DNA from 2 places in the Paenibacillus sp. J22P169 genome. Region 1 is predicted to be linked to the other one. Evidence: riboswitches for the same ligand, from Rfam matches in the RefSeq annotation. Region 1 holds a riboswitch; the other holds the start of a gene.

Evidence for each region. Region 1 has a riboswitch for FMN ahead of AC58QG_RS27900 (DMT family transporter). Riboswitches for the same ligand answer to the same signal wherever they lie in the genome.
Region 2: linked by a shared signal. The riboswitch ahead of ribD (bifunctional diaminohydroxyphosphoribosylaminopyrimidine deaminase/5-amino-6-(5-phosphoribosylamino)uracil reductase RibD) and the one ahead of AC58QG_RS27900 (DMT family transporter) in region 1 are both predicted to bind FMN.

What each region holds. Positions count from the first base shown of each region.
Region 1 covers NZ_JCAUAO010000008.1:53,418-61,460, reverse strand. The annotation lists gene AC58QG_RS27920 (creatininase family protein) at 1-399, opposite strand, end outside; gene AC58QG_RS27915 (aldo/keto reductase) at 404-1,384, opposite strand; gene AC58QG_RS27910 (TrkH family potassium uptake protein) at 1,598-2,947, opposite strand; gene AC58QG_RS27905 (sugar phosphate isomerase/epimerase family protein) at 2,977-3,777, opposite strand; gene AC58QG_RS27900 (DMT family transporter) at 3,890-4,801, opposite strand; FMN riboswitch at 4,987-5,134, opposite strand; gene AC58QG_RS27895 (Ger(x)C family spore germination protein) at 5,191-6,315, opposite strand; gene AC58QG_RS27890 (GerAB/ArcD/ProY family transporter) at 6,312-7,424, opposite strand; gene AC58QG_RS27885 (spore germination protein) at 7,417-8,043, opposite strand, start outside.
Region 2 covers NZ_JCAUAO010000001.1:1,886,995-1,895,037, forward strand. The annotation lists gene AC58QG_RS08930 (site-2 protease family protein) at 1-166, opposite strand, end outside; gene ribH (6,7-dimethyl-8-ribityllumazine synthase) at 166-636, opposite strand; gene AC58QG_RS08940 (bifunctional 3,4-dihydroxy-2-butanone-4-phosphate synthase/GTP cyclohydrolase II) at 693-1,922, opposite strand; gene ribE (riboflavin synthase) at 1,941-2,606, opposite strand; gene ribD (bifunctional diaminohydroxyphosphoribosylaminopyrimidine deaminase/5-amino-6-(5-phosphoribosylamino)uracil reductase RibD) at 2,623-3,732, opposite strand; FMN riboswitch at 3,966-4,140, opposite strand; gene AC58QG_RS08955 (hypothetical protein) at 4,425-5,609, opposite strand; gene AC58QG_RS08960 (peptidylprolyl isomerase) at 6,097-6,528, opposite strand; gene lysA (diaminopimelate decarboxylase) at 6,646-7,977, opposite strand.

The DNA.
Region 1 (8,043 bases):
TCGTCGTAAGTCGAGTTCATTCCCGCCACCATGTCCGGTTAAGACAACAATGGATCGAAAACCCGCTCCTGCGAAAGCTCGCAGTTGGTACAAGAAGAAGTGCAGCAACACATGCGGTGGCATTGCGGTCATATGCGCTTGCTCTTCGCCGACGACTTCCTCCAGCCACTGGGCATGATAGCCTGACTCGTGAATGTGGTAGCCCAGCGAGGGAGCCACAATACCTCCGGCTCGCTGAGCCGCTTCCACACAGAGCCACTCCGCCTTCAGTGTGTCCAATCCAAATGCACTAATCTGCCCATGAGGTTCACAAAGACCGAGTGGGAGATAGACGATGGGACAGGCGGCTAATCGCTCCTTAAACTCATAAGGGAGCAGCTCTGACCATAGCACTTTCATGGGCCTACCAGAACTTCGTGTCATAGAAGTTGCGTACCCAACGATGATATCTACGTATTTCTTCGAATACGTCATCTGGAAGCGGATCTTTCGCAAGTGCTGCGATGTTCTGAGTCGCCTGCTCCTGCACGTGCATGGAAACTAACGCTGTCGTCACAGCAGGATGCTTCAACACAAATTTGATGGCTAGCTCAGCAAGACTATCTGCGTGATCAGGAATGAACTTGCGCAAACGATCGACCCGTTCAATATACATTTCGCGAGGCACGTATTCAAAGTAGGATTTCCTGTAATCCTTACTGTCAAATTGCGTATCCGTGGTTAAGAAGCCTGTCAGACCGCCTTCATCCAACACACAACGAGCTAGGAAAGCAACGTGATGCTCCTCACAGAAAGGAATTAAGCAATCAAGCGGTAGTGGATCGAATATGTTGAATACGGTCTGTACGGCGTCAATCTTGCCGCTTTGAACAAGCGTGAGCGCGATATCGTGACGTTGATCGGGGATAGAGATTCCGATGAAACGAATCTTTCCTTCTTCTTTCAGACGAAGCAATTCTTCCATCCAGTAGTCCTTCTTATCCCACTGCGGCCAATATTGATGGAGCTGCATCAGATCGATCGTTTCAAGCCCCAGCTGCTTGAGGGAGATTTCGGTGCATTCGCGCAGCCAGCCTTGTGGGTAAGCGCTTTCTACAGGGATATGCGTTCCCCATCCGATCGATCCCGGCCCTAAGGATTGTATTTTCGAGGTGACAAAAGGACGTTCCCCCCGCCACTGCTTCAGCGCCAGACCAACAATGCGTTCCGACTCCCCGTAGCCACGCGCCGTATCAATCAAGGTGACACCTTGCTCCAAGCTGTGCAGTACAGTTTGAATCAAGTAGGATTCATCATATGTACCGAATGATCCGCCTAAGCCCATCGCTCCAAAGCCAAGCCGTGATACCTGAACATTTGAACTCGCAAAACTCGTATATTGCATCTGGTATTTGCCTCCTCTTTCCCCTCATTGTCAGGGATGATCACTCTCAATAAATCCCATTATACCGAGCAGGATGAGGCAAGTATTTATCCAAAACCAACAAAGTTGTACCCAAAAACACTTAACATGATGGCTTATAACACCAAGCACAAAAGCAGAAAAAACCGAGGCAGATCTACTACGATCCACCTCGGTTACTATGGGGTTAGCTGCTTATCCAATGATCAACTTTTCTTCTGGGTACCGGATTAGAGGTTTCTTCTTTCCGTTGGTAAATAAGGAATAGAACAGAAATAATCCGATCCTTCCGATAAACATAAGCACAATCAGCGAGATCTTACTAACGCTGCCAAGCTCTCCTGTGATTCCTGTGGATAAACCACACGTTCCAAATGCCGAGGCAACCTCGAATAAGATGGCGGACACTCCCCAGCGATTCGGCTCGGCCAAGAGAAGCACAAATATCCCCCCGAGCAGCAGTGCAATACCCGTCAAGAAAAATACAAAGCTCTTAAGGGAGTCCTCCTGACTAATCATCCGGCCGAACACCTTCGGCTCCTTCTCCCCGCGAGCATAAGCAATAAGGGCCAGTACAATAACGGCTACGGTCGTTGTTCGAACACCGCCCCCCATACTGGAGGGGCTTGCACCAATAAACATTAATAAAGATACTAGCAGCAAGCTTGCTTCTGTAATTGTAGACATATCAATCGTGGTAAGTCCCGCGCTGCGAGATGTGACAGACGTGAAGAGTGCGCTGAGTATTTTCCCATGCCAGCTCATCCCTGCCAACGCATGCGTTCGCTCCGTCACCCAAAATCCAATCGCACCGAACAGTAACAACACCGATGTCGTTACGATAGTAAGTTTCGTAAACAAAGAAAATCGGAAATTCTTATGCCCGCCCCACAAATATTCTCGAAGCTCAGCCAGGACTGGAAATCCAATCCCGCCTAATACAATCAAGATGATCGTAAGCACCTGTACGAAATAATCTCCCGAATAATCCAGCAGTGAATTGCCAAACAAATCAAAACCTGCATTCGTAAACGCCGAAATGGTATGAAACATGCCATAGTACAAGGCGCTCCAAATCGACCCATATTCACCAGCCAAATAGAAATACAAGCCAAATGCCAGTGTGCTAATCGCCTCTAGAATCAGCGTAAAGCCCAGCACTAGCTTCATTAGCTGAACCAATCCAGATAGGTTGTTGCGATTCTGGTCAATCATAATCATCTTGCGCTGCAGCAATCCGATCTCCTGCCCGAACAACAACCAATAAAAGCTCCCCAGCGTCATGACGCCGATACCACCGAATTGAAAAGCAATGATCAGTACACCTATGCCGAAGCCGCTTAACGTGTCTTTAATGCCTACTGTTGTAAGGCCTGTCACGCTGACTGCACTGGCGGAAGTAAAGAGGGCGTCCACAAAGGAGATTGTGGCGCCCGATTGTAAACTGATAGGTAATTTCAGAATGACGGCAATAAGCAATATACCGATCATATAAGCGATAACAATAAGTCTTGAGGCAGGCATTTTCTGTAGTTTACTAAGCATGATTGTACCTTCAACAGAGAGTAATAGGTTTAGATACTCTTATATTGTCCTTTGAAATGTTTTCCCATCCAAAGGCATACATCCCATAAATCGGCAACCGGTTGATTCGTAAATGGCAAAGTGTGCAAATAACCCGGAGGTCCAAACTCTGGTGTATAGGTGATCGTCGTTTGGCCTGCGTCCTGCTTCGCTTGAACAATGCTGTCCCACCAGCTCATGTGCCGTTGTAATTCGTGTGCATACTCCGGTGCCCTTGGATCTGGCACTTGTGGTCCTTGTGCATAGCCTACGCGGCCGTGAATATGTTGAACACGGGGGAAGGATTTGCGCAGATTCTCCTCTTGACTCTCCAAGGTGGTCTCGGTTACACAGCACCAATGGCTGTAATCCGCTGTAAGCTTGATCCCTGGAACGGCATCCAACAGCCTTCCGGTTTCCCAAGGATTATAGAGCGCTCTGCCGCGGTGAGTCTCATGGCCAATCGCGATCCCATATTTGTTCTCGATTTCAGCTGCTTCACGGAAGAATGCGACTTGCTCTTCAAAGGGCATCGAATCCTTAGCGCTGTGTGAAGTTATGCTGAAGGGGCGAAAGGAAACCGCGCGCGATACTTGCTCCCCAAATGAAGCAATATGATCAGGTCCAGCGGTAAAGACCATGGCAATGTAGTCCATTTGATACGATTCCAATAGCTTCCGGAACTGATCCTCGTCCGCAAGAGTCGGCATGGGTGCTTCGATTCCGTCATAACCTGCTGCAGCAATACGCTCGAATTGGGACTCCAGTGATCCATCCATGCCCCACAATGCTTTGAATAATTTGATTTCCATCTTATAAAGCCCTCCTCATCACATCAATGAGTCAAGCTTAAATCATCTGCCATTATTTGACTAGTGCAAATTTTTAACCCTATACCTTAAAAAGAGGTTTCTCGTTATTGCATCAATTCTTCTGCTGACCAGACTGACTCTGCCGACTCATAAACCATAGTGTTAACCAAATCAGTATGAACCCTAGCAGTTGACCTAAGGTCAGCTTTTGACCAAATACAAGCCAATTCATACATACACCAACTGCAGGGAAGGCAAGCTCGGCTAGCGTAGCAAAGAACGCTTTCGTAGAAGATAAACCTTTATAGTAAAGCAGCATGCTGAGCAATCCTGGGAAAAAGGCTTGGAACAGCAGGTTTACTGCGATGATCGTCAGCTCGCTGCTCGAACCGTTCAACTGCCAATGGTCACCACTAGCCAATAATACAACTGCTAACAAAGGAAGTGCCATCAAGAACCGCAGTGAGGTGACGACTGGGAAATCCAAATTTTTCGAAAGCAGGAATTTCCCCATCACGGTTGATCCGCCCCATAAGACTGCTGCCAGAATGGAAAATAAGCAACTGATTGTACCTAAATCCTTCAAGCCCATGTCAGGCATACCAAGACCAAACGTCAACAGATAAGTACCTAGGAGAGCAACAACAATATATCTAGAAAATTTCGAAGGCAATGTTTCCTTTAATAGTACACGTGCTAAAATAATGGCGAATAAGGGCTGTAATTTCTGCAAAAGCAAGATGGCGTTGGCACTTCCGTGAGAGAAAGCCGCAGTGAATAGTATGGTGGCAATCGCCGATCCTCCCCAGGATATGAAGAGCAGGGCTCCTAAGACAGCAATGGATAGCTTGCCCGTTAACGTCCGGCGATACTTGATCAGTACAGGCACCGCGTAAATGGCCAATAAGACATGTTCGATGAATACAATTTGAGCTGAGGTAAAGCTTTTTAATAATAGGATCCGAAAGAGCGGATCCAATCCCCACAGGGTTGCGCCAAGCGCTACATACCAGATCCCACTCATACCACTTGTTCGTGAGCTCTGAGAAGTCGCACCCTTACTTCCAAACTTAAATGCATTTTCCAATTCAAAAACCTCCTATTGAACGTTTTGAATTGAACCTTCTCGAAGAAACAATGCCCCCGTTCAGATTAAACGGGGGCATTGACAAACAGACCTATTAAATTATCGAAATTTAAAAGGCTGTTCTTCACCTTCTCCCATCCGGACTATACCGTCGGCCTTGGAATTCCACCAAGTCAGTCCCAGCCATTGCTGGCTAGGAGTCGCGGGCTTGAGATACACACGGGTATCCTCACCGCCGGTAGGGAATTTCACCCTGCCCCGAAGGTTCATATTCGATTAAATGTATACTATCAGGTTACAGTTTGATTGGCAACCCTTTTTATGTGCTATTGGATTTGTCCCAATCGCACGATCCTCATGTCGACGTGGACATCATAGGAGGCAGATTTATACATGTCATGCCAAGAATCGCTCGTCAGGTTCGAATGGTACACCCGACTGCGGTAAAATTCTCCGAATCCGACCGGATCCGAGTTTAAGGCAGTTAATTTCTTTAATAAAGCTTGTATATGTTCTTCGGATTTTTTATTCATTTGCTTTTGCAGGGCATGAATAACATCGGCTTGACCGAGATCAAACTGAGCAGAACTTTCCGTAAGCATGCCCTTCAATTTTATATCAACCTGAAACTTAAGCGGGTCTTGGCTAATCAACCGTTTCGTGCTATCGCTAGAGATATTCTCAAGCACAATCCTTACCGTCTTATCCTTGACTTGCTTCGCGATATCTCCCAATTGATCCGTGTCTAAAGACAGTTCGATATTGCCTGCTTTATATCTATCCCGTATCGTCTTAAGGAAGAACGCTTCCCTTGGGTCAACGGTACCCACCATTTTATCACCACTGAAAACAGCCACGTCTTTCAACTCTACAGATTCGCCTTTTCTTTGTAGAAGCGGTACCATGGGGTCTGCTGTAGAATATAGAGCCGAGAGGAACTCATGCAGTGTGCCTGAGACCATCTGTTCTCCAAGAATATTCTGATGGATATTATCTACAATGAACGTTCCCACATCCGGGAACTGTGTATACTTATGCATTAACAAATCTTCCGCCGTGTCTTTACTGACAGCCATATAAACCGTACTGGCAATGGACGCATCCCGAAATAGGGTATCTACCAATGGTAAAAGCCCCGTCTGGGCCAGCTTATAGTCATAAATGGCAACCCGCAGCTGACCAGAAACGACTTTCTTATTCGATTTACGGTTAGCAGCAACACGTGCACCTTTACTCGTTAATCCCTCCGAGTTGATCGTCATGACGGTGGATTTGGAATTCGGATCAATCTGATGGATCACATAAGTAGCTTTGATTTTATCACCATCACCTTGGTCATACCCCGCCGCGATTGTCATTCCTAATTTCTCCAACACATTTTTCTCCAGATGTAAGCTGAAAGTCAAAGTGAAAATAAGCAACAAAAGGAAAATGATATTGAATCTTTTCATGCGATCACCTCGGTCTTACTCCTCTTCTTCTGTCTCCAGAAATGGAATTGGACAATACCGAAGAGGACCACAGGATATACATAAACGATATAAAACGCCCATTTTGCAAATAGATTATTAATCTGATCCATCTGAATACGGGAGTCAATCAAAGAACAAGCGACCCAAGCAGCTCCCATGAATACATACAACCAATATTTTTGTTTCCATGAAAACGTACGTTTCAGCCCCCTCGTTGCCGCCCAGCTGTACATGAGCAGATTCGGTACAATTACTAAGAGCCACAAACTAACACCTATGTACTCAAATCGTTCCAAAAAAGGGAATTTGATAATCTTCAACATGGTAAACGTTGCCCAATCCGTCTTCAATAGTTCACCTCCACTGAAGAAAACAATAGAAACAAACATGACAGCTGTGTACACCAAGGTAACACTCATCAAACCAATCTGGGTATAGCGTTGGACTTTGGACTTATCTTTGGCATAGGCATAAATAAAGTAGACAATTTCAAACCCTGCCATTGTGAACGACATGGAAAGAACTCCTTTACTGAGATGCTTCAGATCCGTCTCTAATATGGGGAATATGCCAGTCCAGTCCGCATAGATCAGTGGAAAATAAAGGAGGAAGATTAACCAAACCGTAAAGGTCACAAAGGTAAAACAAGCGCCTACAATCGTACGTAAGCCTCCATTTACGCCATAAAATACGACACTGGTAATCAATAAAGCAATAATCCATTGTGGGGCATTGGGAAATAACCAGACTTGAATCATCTCGATATAATTGCGCATCACAATAATAGTGGCTATTAAGAAATAAATCATATAGATCAAATTCGCGACATGGCCAATCGATTTGCCATAGACCAGCAAATGAATGTCATAGAGGTCCTTATTTTGGAATTTCGCCAACGTTCTAATCATTAACCAGACCACGAACTGCGTTACGATACCCGCAATCAAGGCCGCTATCCAGGCATCATGACCCGCGATACCAAACACAATTCTTTGATAACCGGGAAGTCCTACCCCCACCTGAGCGTCATGGATAATAAACATGAGTAGAAAGCTGCTATACATATACGTTTGTTGTTTTTTACTCATCGATATCCGTGTTTCCCTTCGGGTTGTTCTCCCCCGTATTAGCGAATACGGATCGTTTCGGGTTCAGTTTGTAAGGGAGCCTTATGAGGCCATCTCGCTTGTTTTTATTTGCAATGGTATAAGGAGGGTAGAAATAAGGCTGTCCTAAACTGGACTGTCGCAGCAAATGCAGAATTAAAAAAGCGATGCTTACAGTGATACCTAAACCACCTAGTATGCCTGCGGATATAATGATTGGATAGCGAATAATCCGAATCGTATTGGCCATGGCAAATACGGGCGTCGTGAACGAGGATAAGGCGCTTAATGCCACAATGATGATTAAAATATTGCTGGTGAAGCCGGCTTGAACCGCTGCCTGACCGATGACGATACCGCCAACGATCCCCATCGTTTGACCTACTTTGGATGGCAATCTGGCACCGGCTTCACTTAGTAGCTGAATGATCGTTTCTAACATCAGCGCTTCGACGAGTGGAGGAAAGGGGACTCTGGCACGAGATTGAGCAAGTGGAACCAGTAATGCCTGAGGAATAATTTCGTAATGGTAGGTAAGTGCAGCCACATAAAACGCCGTAGCAAACAGGGAGATCGCAATACCCACAATGCGCAGTCCTCG
Region 2 (8,043 bases), on a different contig from region 1:
CATCTAAATGTGCCAAGGGGTTGAGCGATAATCTCTTACTATCTCGGGCTGTTCGATCTCCTAACCACCAAGCAACCCCAGCATGCGCTGTATCATGCAGGGTCATAGCGATTAGGAACGCAAACAGCCGAGGCAGCAAGGTTTCCAAATGGTAATAAGCCAGCATTAGGAAGTGAATTGCTTTGTCAAATTCGCCATTTCAATCGCAGTTACGGCAGCTTCCCAGCCTTTGTTGCCTGCTTTCGTGCCTGCTCGTTCAACTGCTTGCTCAATGGAATCCGTTGTTAATACACCGAAAATCGTCGGTACGCCAGTTTTCAAGTTAATCGCGGACACACCTTTCGCCACTTCGCTGCACACATAATCAAAATGCGGCGTTGATCCACGGATCACGGCACCAAGGGTAATCACAGCATCGTACTTACCGCTTTCCGCCATCTTTTGAGCGATTAGGGGAAGCTCGAAAGCGCCTGGAACCCAAGCGATGTCAATTTCATTTTCGTCCACACCGTGACGTTTAAGCGCGTCTTGTGCGCCGCCAAGCAGCTTGGAAGTAATGAACTCGTTGAACCGTCCTACGACAATCCCATATTTTAAATTTTGCGAAATTAAATGTCCTTCATAAATCGTTGCCATGGTAAGAATCTCCTTTTCTGTTGAAGCATATTGGATTATTGGAATGTGATAGTCAATTAAATGCCCTTGCCGACGTCTTTAAAATTCAGCATATGGCCTAGCTTTTGTTTCTTCGTTTGCAAATAATTCAGGTTATCTTTCTTACTTTCCATTTGAATTGGAACGCGCTCATCCACTTCGAGGCCGTAACCTTCTAAGCCTTTGATTTTGCGCGGATTATTCGTTAATAGCCGAAGCTTCGTGATACCTAGATCTTTCAATATTTGAGCGCCAATGCCATAATCACGAAGATCTGCAGCAAATCCAAGCTTAATATTCGCTTCTACCGTGTCTAATCCCTGCTCTTGAAGGACATAAGCCTTCAATTTATTGATTAACCCGATGCCGCGACCTTCCTGTCGCATATATAATAATACACCATTGCCTTCTTCATCAATCTGTTTTAGTGCTGCATCCAGCTGTGGGCCGCAATCGCAACGATGGGAATGGAACACATCTCCTGTCAAACACTCCGAATGGACACGCACCAAGGTAGGCTTGGAAGGGTCTATCGTACCTTTAACTAAGGCTACATGTTCTTTGTTATCCAATTGATTCGTGTATGCGATCGCCTTGAACGTACCGAAATCCGTTGGCAGATCCACTTCGACTTCTCGCTTTACCAATTTTTCTTGCTGATTCCGATACTGGATTAAATCTTGAATGGTAATAATGCTGAGCTCATGCTTCGCGGCAATCTCTATTAAATCAGGAACTCGGGCCATTGTGCCATCTTCTTTAATGACTTCACAAATAACGCCTGCCGGATACGAGTCACAAAGAATCGCTAAATCGATGGTTGCTTCTGTATGGCCGGCTCTACGGAGAACTCCACCTTTTTTGGCGATCAAAGGAAAAATGTGACCTGGTCTGCGGAAATCCTGCGGCTTCGTCGACGGATCGATTAAACCTTGAATCGTTCTGGAACGCTCATGGGCAGAAATCCCTGTACTTGTATCTATATGATCAACAGAAACCGTGAAAGCTGTGCCATGATAATCCGTGTTGCGCGCCACCATGGGAGGCAAATCAAGCTCTCTCGCCCGTTCCTCCGTAATCGGTGCGCATACGAGCCCACGGCCCTCCTTGATCATAAAGTTAATGACTTCAGGTGTAGTTTTATCTGCAAGGGCGATAAAATCGCCTTCATTCTCACGATCTTCATCGTCCACGACAATAATGACTTTACCTAATTTCAGATCCTCTAACGCTTCTTCAATCGTATTGAATCGAATGTCTTGTGTCATATACACCTCTCCTAACTACTACATAAAGCCGTTATCTGCTAAAAAGCTTGCGGTGAGCGTGCTTTTCTTAACGCGATCGGAAGATTCCGAAGGACCAAATTTGAGCAATCGCTCCATATATTTGCCAAGAACATCACACTCAATGTTGACGGTGTCTCCGGCTTTTTTGTCATGGAGAACGGTTTGCGCAAGGGTATGCGGGATAATCGAAACGGAAACATCGTGTTCTGTGACATCTACAACCGTTAGACTAATACCATCAATCGTGATGGAACCACCAGGGATAATGTAACGGAAAATATGCGGGTTTTCAGGCTCAAATCGGTATACAACAGCATTCTCTTCAGGTGTTCTAGAAATAATCGTTGCTGTGGCATCCACATGGCCCTGCACGATGTGCCCGCCAAATCGACCATTCGCAGCCATTGCCCGTTCCAAGTTCACACGTGTGCCAGATTGAAGGTTGCGAAGATTCGTCTTCCGATACGTTTCAGGCATCACGTCAACGGAGAAAGAATCACTATCATAGGAGATGACCGTGAGACAGACGCCATTCACAGCAATACTGTCCCCCAAATGGACATCTTCCAATATTTTTTTGGCGCCAATGGTTAGTACCATGGCTTGCCCTCCACTATGAATGCGGCGCATGTGGCCGATTTCTTCAACAATGCCGGTAAACATGCCACTCCTCCATTCTCTAGCTCTTATAGATCGGATAGCCGGTTATACAAACATCCGGCCCGAATTGCTCGACACGCAGTCGGTCGAGCGTTATGGCGTCGTCCATCTTCGCGTAGCCCTCGAAGTGGATGTTCACAGGTGCTGCTAAGCCCCCGCCGATAATTTTCGGCGCAAACATCAGCACCAGCTTATCAATCAGGCGCCGCTCCAACATGGCGCCGTTCAACCGGCCTCCACCCTCTAGGAGGATGGAGCCGATCTCGCGCTCGCCCAGCTGCTGCATGGCGAGCGTCAGGTCCACCTGCGGGCCGTCCCCGCAGGTGAGGACCGTGATGCCGCGCGCTTCCAGCGCGGCACGCCGCTCCGCGGGCGCCTGTGCGCTCGCGAGCAGGATCGTCGGCTGACGATCCTGCTCGGTGAGCACGCGGGCGCCGAGCGGGACTCGCAGCTGCGAGTCCGCGATGATGCGTACCGGCTGCACAGCCGGTACGTCGCCTCGCGTGCTCAGCTGCGGGTCGTCGGCGATGACGGTCTGCACGCCGACGAGGATGCCCTGATGCCGGTGGCGCAGGGTATGGACGAAGGCACGCGACGCTTCGGACGTAATCCACTTGCTGTCACCGGTTTTGGATGCGATGCGGCCATCCAGCGTGCTCGCTGTCTTCATTGTCACGAATGGCATGCGGGTAACAATGAATTTGTTGAAGGCCTCGTTCAGCTTAGCTGACTCTTCGCCTAGCAAGCCGACGCTGACTTCCAAACCATGCGCACGAAGTTTAGCTATTCCTGTGCCGGCTACTAATGGATTCGGATCTGTGACAGCGACAACGACACGCGCTACACCGGCTTCGATGAGGCGATCGCTGCATGGCGGTGTCTTGCCATAATGACTGCAAGGCTCTAGGGTCACATAAGCAGTGCTTCCCTTAGCTTCCTCGCCTGCCATTTGCAACGCCAGCACCTCCGCATGGCCATGTCCGCGCTTCAGATGTGCGCCCATGCCAACAATACGGCCCTCTTTGACAAGCACACACCCCACAACAGGATTAATCCCAGTTTGTCCGAGCGCGCTCTCTGCCATCTGTAAAGCAAGTCGCATATAGGCTTCGTCGTTCAACAGCTGCATGGATGATCACCACCTTCTTAATCCAGTGCTTGAATCTAATGCAAAAAAGCCCCTTCCGCTTTCGGATGGGGGCCAGAGATTGTTTAGATAACACGAATAAACACCAGCTAATACGCCTGTTGCATTTTTGATCAAATCAAACAATACCGACTAGGAAGTCTTTACAGACAGACCTGCCGAATTTTTGTTAATGTGAAAAAATGAACAAGCATGCTAGCGAATTTGGCATTCGCATTTTCCTTCTCCCATCCAGACTATACTGTCGGTCCCGGAGTTACACCAGGTCAACCGTAGCGAAGCTGTTGTCAGGTACCGCTAGCTTCACAACGGGTCACGGACTGATCGCAACCATATACATGTGTGCGAATCACCGCCGGTGTGGAATTTCACCACGCCCCGAAGGTTTTGCATACTATAAAAGAAGTAGTAACTAAACCTTAGCTACTAATTTCTTTATTAAACAAAAATTTATCACTCACGCATGAAAATTGCAAGGTCTTTTTCATTTTTTCTGATAAAAATTATCGGAATTATTGGTTTTACTTCCTATTCTAACTCCCGATTATTTCTTAGCTTTCCGTTAATCTAGAGGTGTAACTCCGAATAATTCACGAAAGTAATTAGATAAATTTAGAAATTGCCTTAAATCCCAAGTGGACCGGAACCTCTGTATATGATTACGTTTATGTTATTCATTGTTCTAAAACTGCAACATCCGAACAAATCGTTCCTTCTTCCCAATGTGGATTCGCATAACCAGCAGGCGCATTCAGGTAAGGCAACCAAGCCGCGTCAAAACCAGCCTTCTTCTTTACTTCAACGCATGCATTTGCCGGATCAACGCCTTGTGATACCTCTGTCAGCAGTTCCTTCCTCAGCTGTGCAAAACGTTTGATCATCCGATCGAACTCCGCTTCTTGACCGGTCTTTATGCCACCCTCTACCCACTCGCGTTCAAAAATAAAAGCGTATTCCTTGTAGGAAACAGCTTGCATCTCAGCAGCTTCCGTATAATCACGCAACGCCTGTTCGATGTAACCGTACGATTCAGCCCACAACCCGCTTATTAGTCGGTGATAAGGTGTAGGCGACTGTGTATAGACTCTTTGAGTCCGCTTGAGCTCATTACCACTAATTGAATACGCCTCAGTAAATTCCTTCTGCCATGGCCCCGCGCCAACTGAACCGATTAGTCCTCCAGAAAGCAGCAGCTTTTTATCCCTAATTTCCGCTTTGGATACACTAGCTATTACTGCTGACCCCCTATATGTTTCAAGTTTCCTATCCAACCATGCAGACACGGTATACGTGGAAAAAGTGGTATGTGCTCCGCTATTTGTTGACACCCATACTACTTCGGGTTTGCTATCACCTGTAAGGTCCATAATGGTCATGATCTTTGTTCGGCCGTTATTGACAGATGAAAATTCCAAACTTTGCAAGGTGAACTTGCCTTCCATAAAATCAATGATAACCCCATATGACTTTCGTTCCTGCACCACGCCAGTTTGTTCATCTAGCCTATCCTCATACAGCACAACAACCCATTCATTCGAAACCCCATCCTGATCCAGATCTGTCTGAATGACATTTAACGGTTCTTTCTCAGTATCGTAAGGGACGACCAACGTCTGTAACCACTTCGTCATGTCACGAATAGGTTCATGTAACTGGTTAAGCTCCCACTTAAGCTGCTCGATCAAAGGCGTCCTATCCGCTTCTGTAGCTGAATTGACTCGTAGTTCATCGGACATCAAGGCCACTTTTTGTGAATTTTGAACAGGCAGCCTCAACTCTTTTCCTGCTGGTCGAGCCAATACACAGAGCAAAACAAGCATTACACCTGTGCTTATATACGTTATCCAATGCTTTTTCAACTGCACATCACCTTTCACACGAACCCCTTTTTCAATTTGACGTATCCACTTAGTGATAGGTTCTGATCGTTTGTTTAGGCATTATACGCTAATTCCAAAGATTACATTGCCCATTCAACAACTCATCGTGATCCTAAATAACATCTGATTCAATTGGATCAGAATTGCTGGTGGTGGAGGAGTTAAGAGTTGGCGGTTCTGGAATCACAAATAACTGTAAAATCTACAGTTAATCCTGGGGGATAATCCTCAAAATTTGATTTAAATGGAAAATATGTAGTTATTTCTGCCGCTGAAGCTCATTTCATTTAAAATGCCTGAAATTAACTGCAGAAAATCCATTTATTCACAGGAAAAACAGGACTAGATAAATTATTTCCCTCCTTCCGCGCTACTTTCCCCCTCTAATTTCACACAAATACTACATACAAAAAACTGCCCAGACCTTAGTCTGAGCAGTTTCGTATGCTTGTAATTACGTTTGAAATTATACTTCTACAACTTCGACTTTTTCCATTTTGTCTTTGCCTTTGAACGCATCAACAAGCTCCATACCTTTGGATACTTTACCGAACACTGTGTGTCCACCATCCAAATGCGGTTGTGGTTGGTAAGCGATGTAGAACTGGCTTCCACCAGTATTACGACCAGCATGTGCCATAGCTAGGGAGCCACGCTCATGTTTGTTCGGGTTGATTTCACAGTTGATTTGGTAGCCAGGGCCACCAGTTCCTGTTCCAGTTGGGCAACCACCTTGTGCTACGAATCCTGGAATAACACGGTGAAATACTAGTCCGTTGTAGAAACCAGAGTTTGCTAGTTTTTCAAAGTTAGCGACAGTGTTCGGTGCATCTTTCTCAAAAAGATCGATGATTACCTCTCCGCCACCTGCTAGTTGAATTTTTGCTTGTTTTGCCATTATGTGGTTCACTCCTTTAGGAAATAATATCTTATTCTACTATGAATGACTGCATTACACAAACAGAAGAAGGAACCCTCCGTAACGAAGGGGCCTCCTGCTCATTTCATGATGCAATTATATCGTCTTGCTTACTTGTTTCATTCTCGCCGGAATCACGTCATTGCCAACGATTTGATCAAAAGATTCGCGTTTCACGACAAGGTCGCTCTGACCATCTTTGACGAAAACAACACCAGGTCTGCGAATGCGGTTATAGTTGCTAGCCATCGAATAGTTGTAAGCTCCTGTACTCGATACAGCCAAAATATCACCAGCTGCTACCTTCGGCAGATTCACATCCCAGATCAACATATCGCCGCTTTCACAGCATTTGCCGGCAATCGAAACTACCTCAGCTGGCTGCTCTGCAGCGCGATTAGCGAGTCCCGCTTCATATACAGCATCGTACAGTGCTGGACGCGGGTTGTCAGTCATGCCCCCATCTACAGCCACATACTTACGTACACCGGGAATATCCTTCGTTGTACCGACCGTGTAAAGCGTCGTCCCTGCGTCGCCAACGATACTGCGGCCAGGCTCAACCCAAATCTCAGGAAGTGGGTAACCGTTGCTGCCGAAGTTCGTTTTGATTGCATCCGTAATCGCTTTGACGTACACAGCAACGGGAAGTGGTGTATCTTCACTAACATATCGAATCCCAAAGCCGCCGCCCAGGTTAATTACTTTGAAAGTGACATCTAATTCTGTGCGTACGTGAATGGCGAATTCAGCCATCTTCTCGGCTGCAATACGGAAGCCTTCAACTTCGAAAATCTGCGAGCCAATATGCGAATGAATGCCCAATAGGTCTAGATTAGAAAGCTGAGAAGCCTCCTCAATCGCGCGGAATGCGGAGCCGTTCCCCAAATCGAAACCGAATTTGGAATCTGTTTGACCTGTTGAAATATATTCATGCGTATGCGCCTCGACACCTGGCGTAATCCGCAATAAAATTTTCACCTTTTGGCGTTTCTCCGCCGCAATCGCATTTAACATCTGCAGCTCGATAAAGTTATCCACAACGAAACAGCCAATTTTGGCATCAATTGCCATTTCCATCTCAGAGATGGTTTTGTTATTGCCGTGGAAGTGAATACGTTCAGCAGGGAAACCCGCTTGAAGCGCTGTATATAGCTCGCCATCGGATACAACGTCCAACGACATACCTTCTTCTTCCACAATGCGGCACATAGCCATTACGCAAAACGCTTTACTTGCATAGGCTACTTGAAACTTCAGCCCAGAAGCCCCAAAAGCTTCGACGAACTCACGACAACGCTGACGCACAAGTGTCTCATCAAATACATAGAGAGGCGTGCCGAATTCGGCAACCAACTTCGTCGTATCGACACCGCCGATTTCGAGATGGCCTTGGTCATTTATTCTACTGGTACCATGTAAATACATAGCTATATTTTCCCCTCTCTACTTGAACCTTCCCTATGCCAAATTCCGCTAAAGAGGTCGCATACA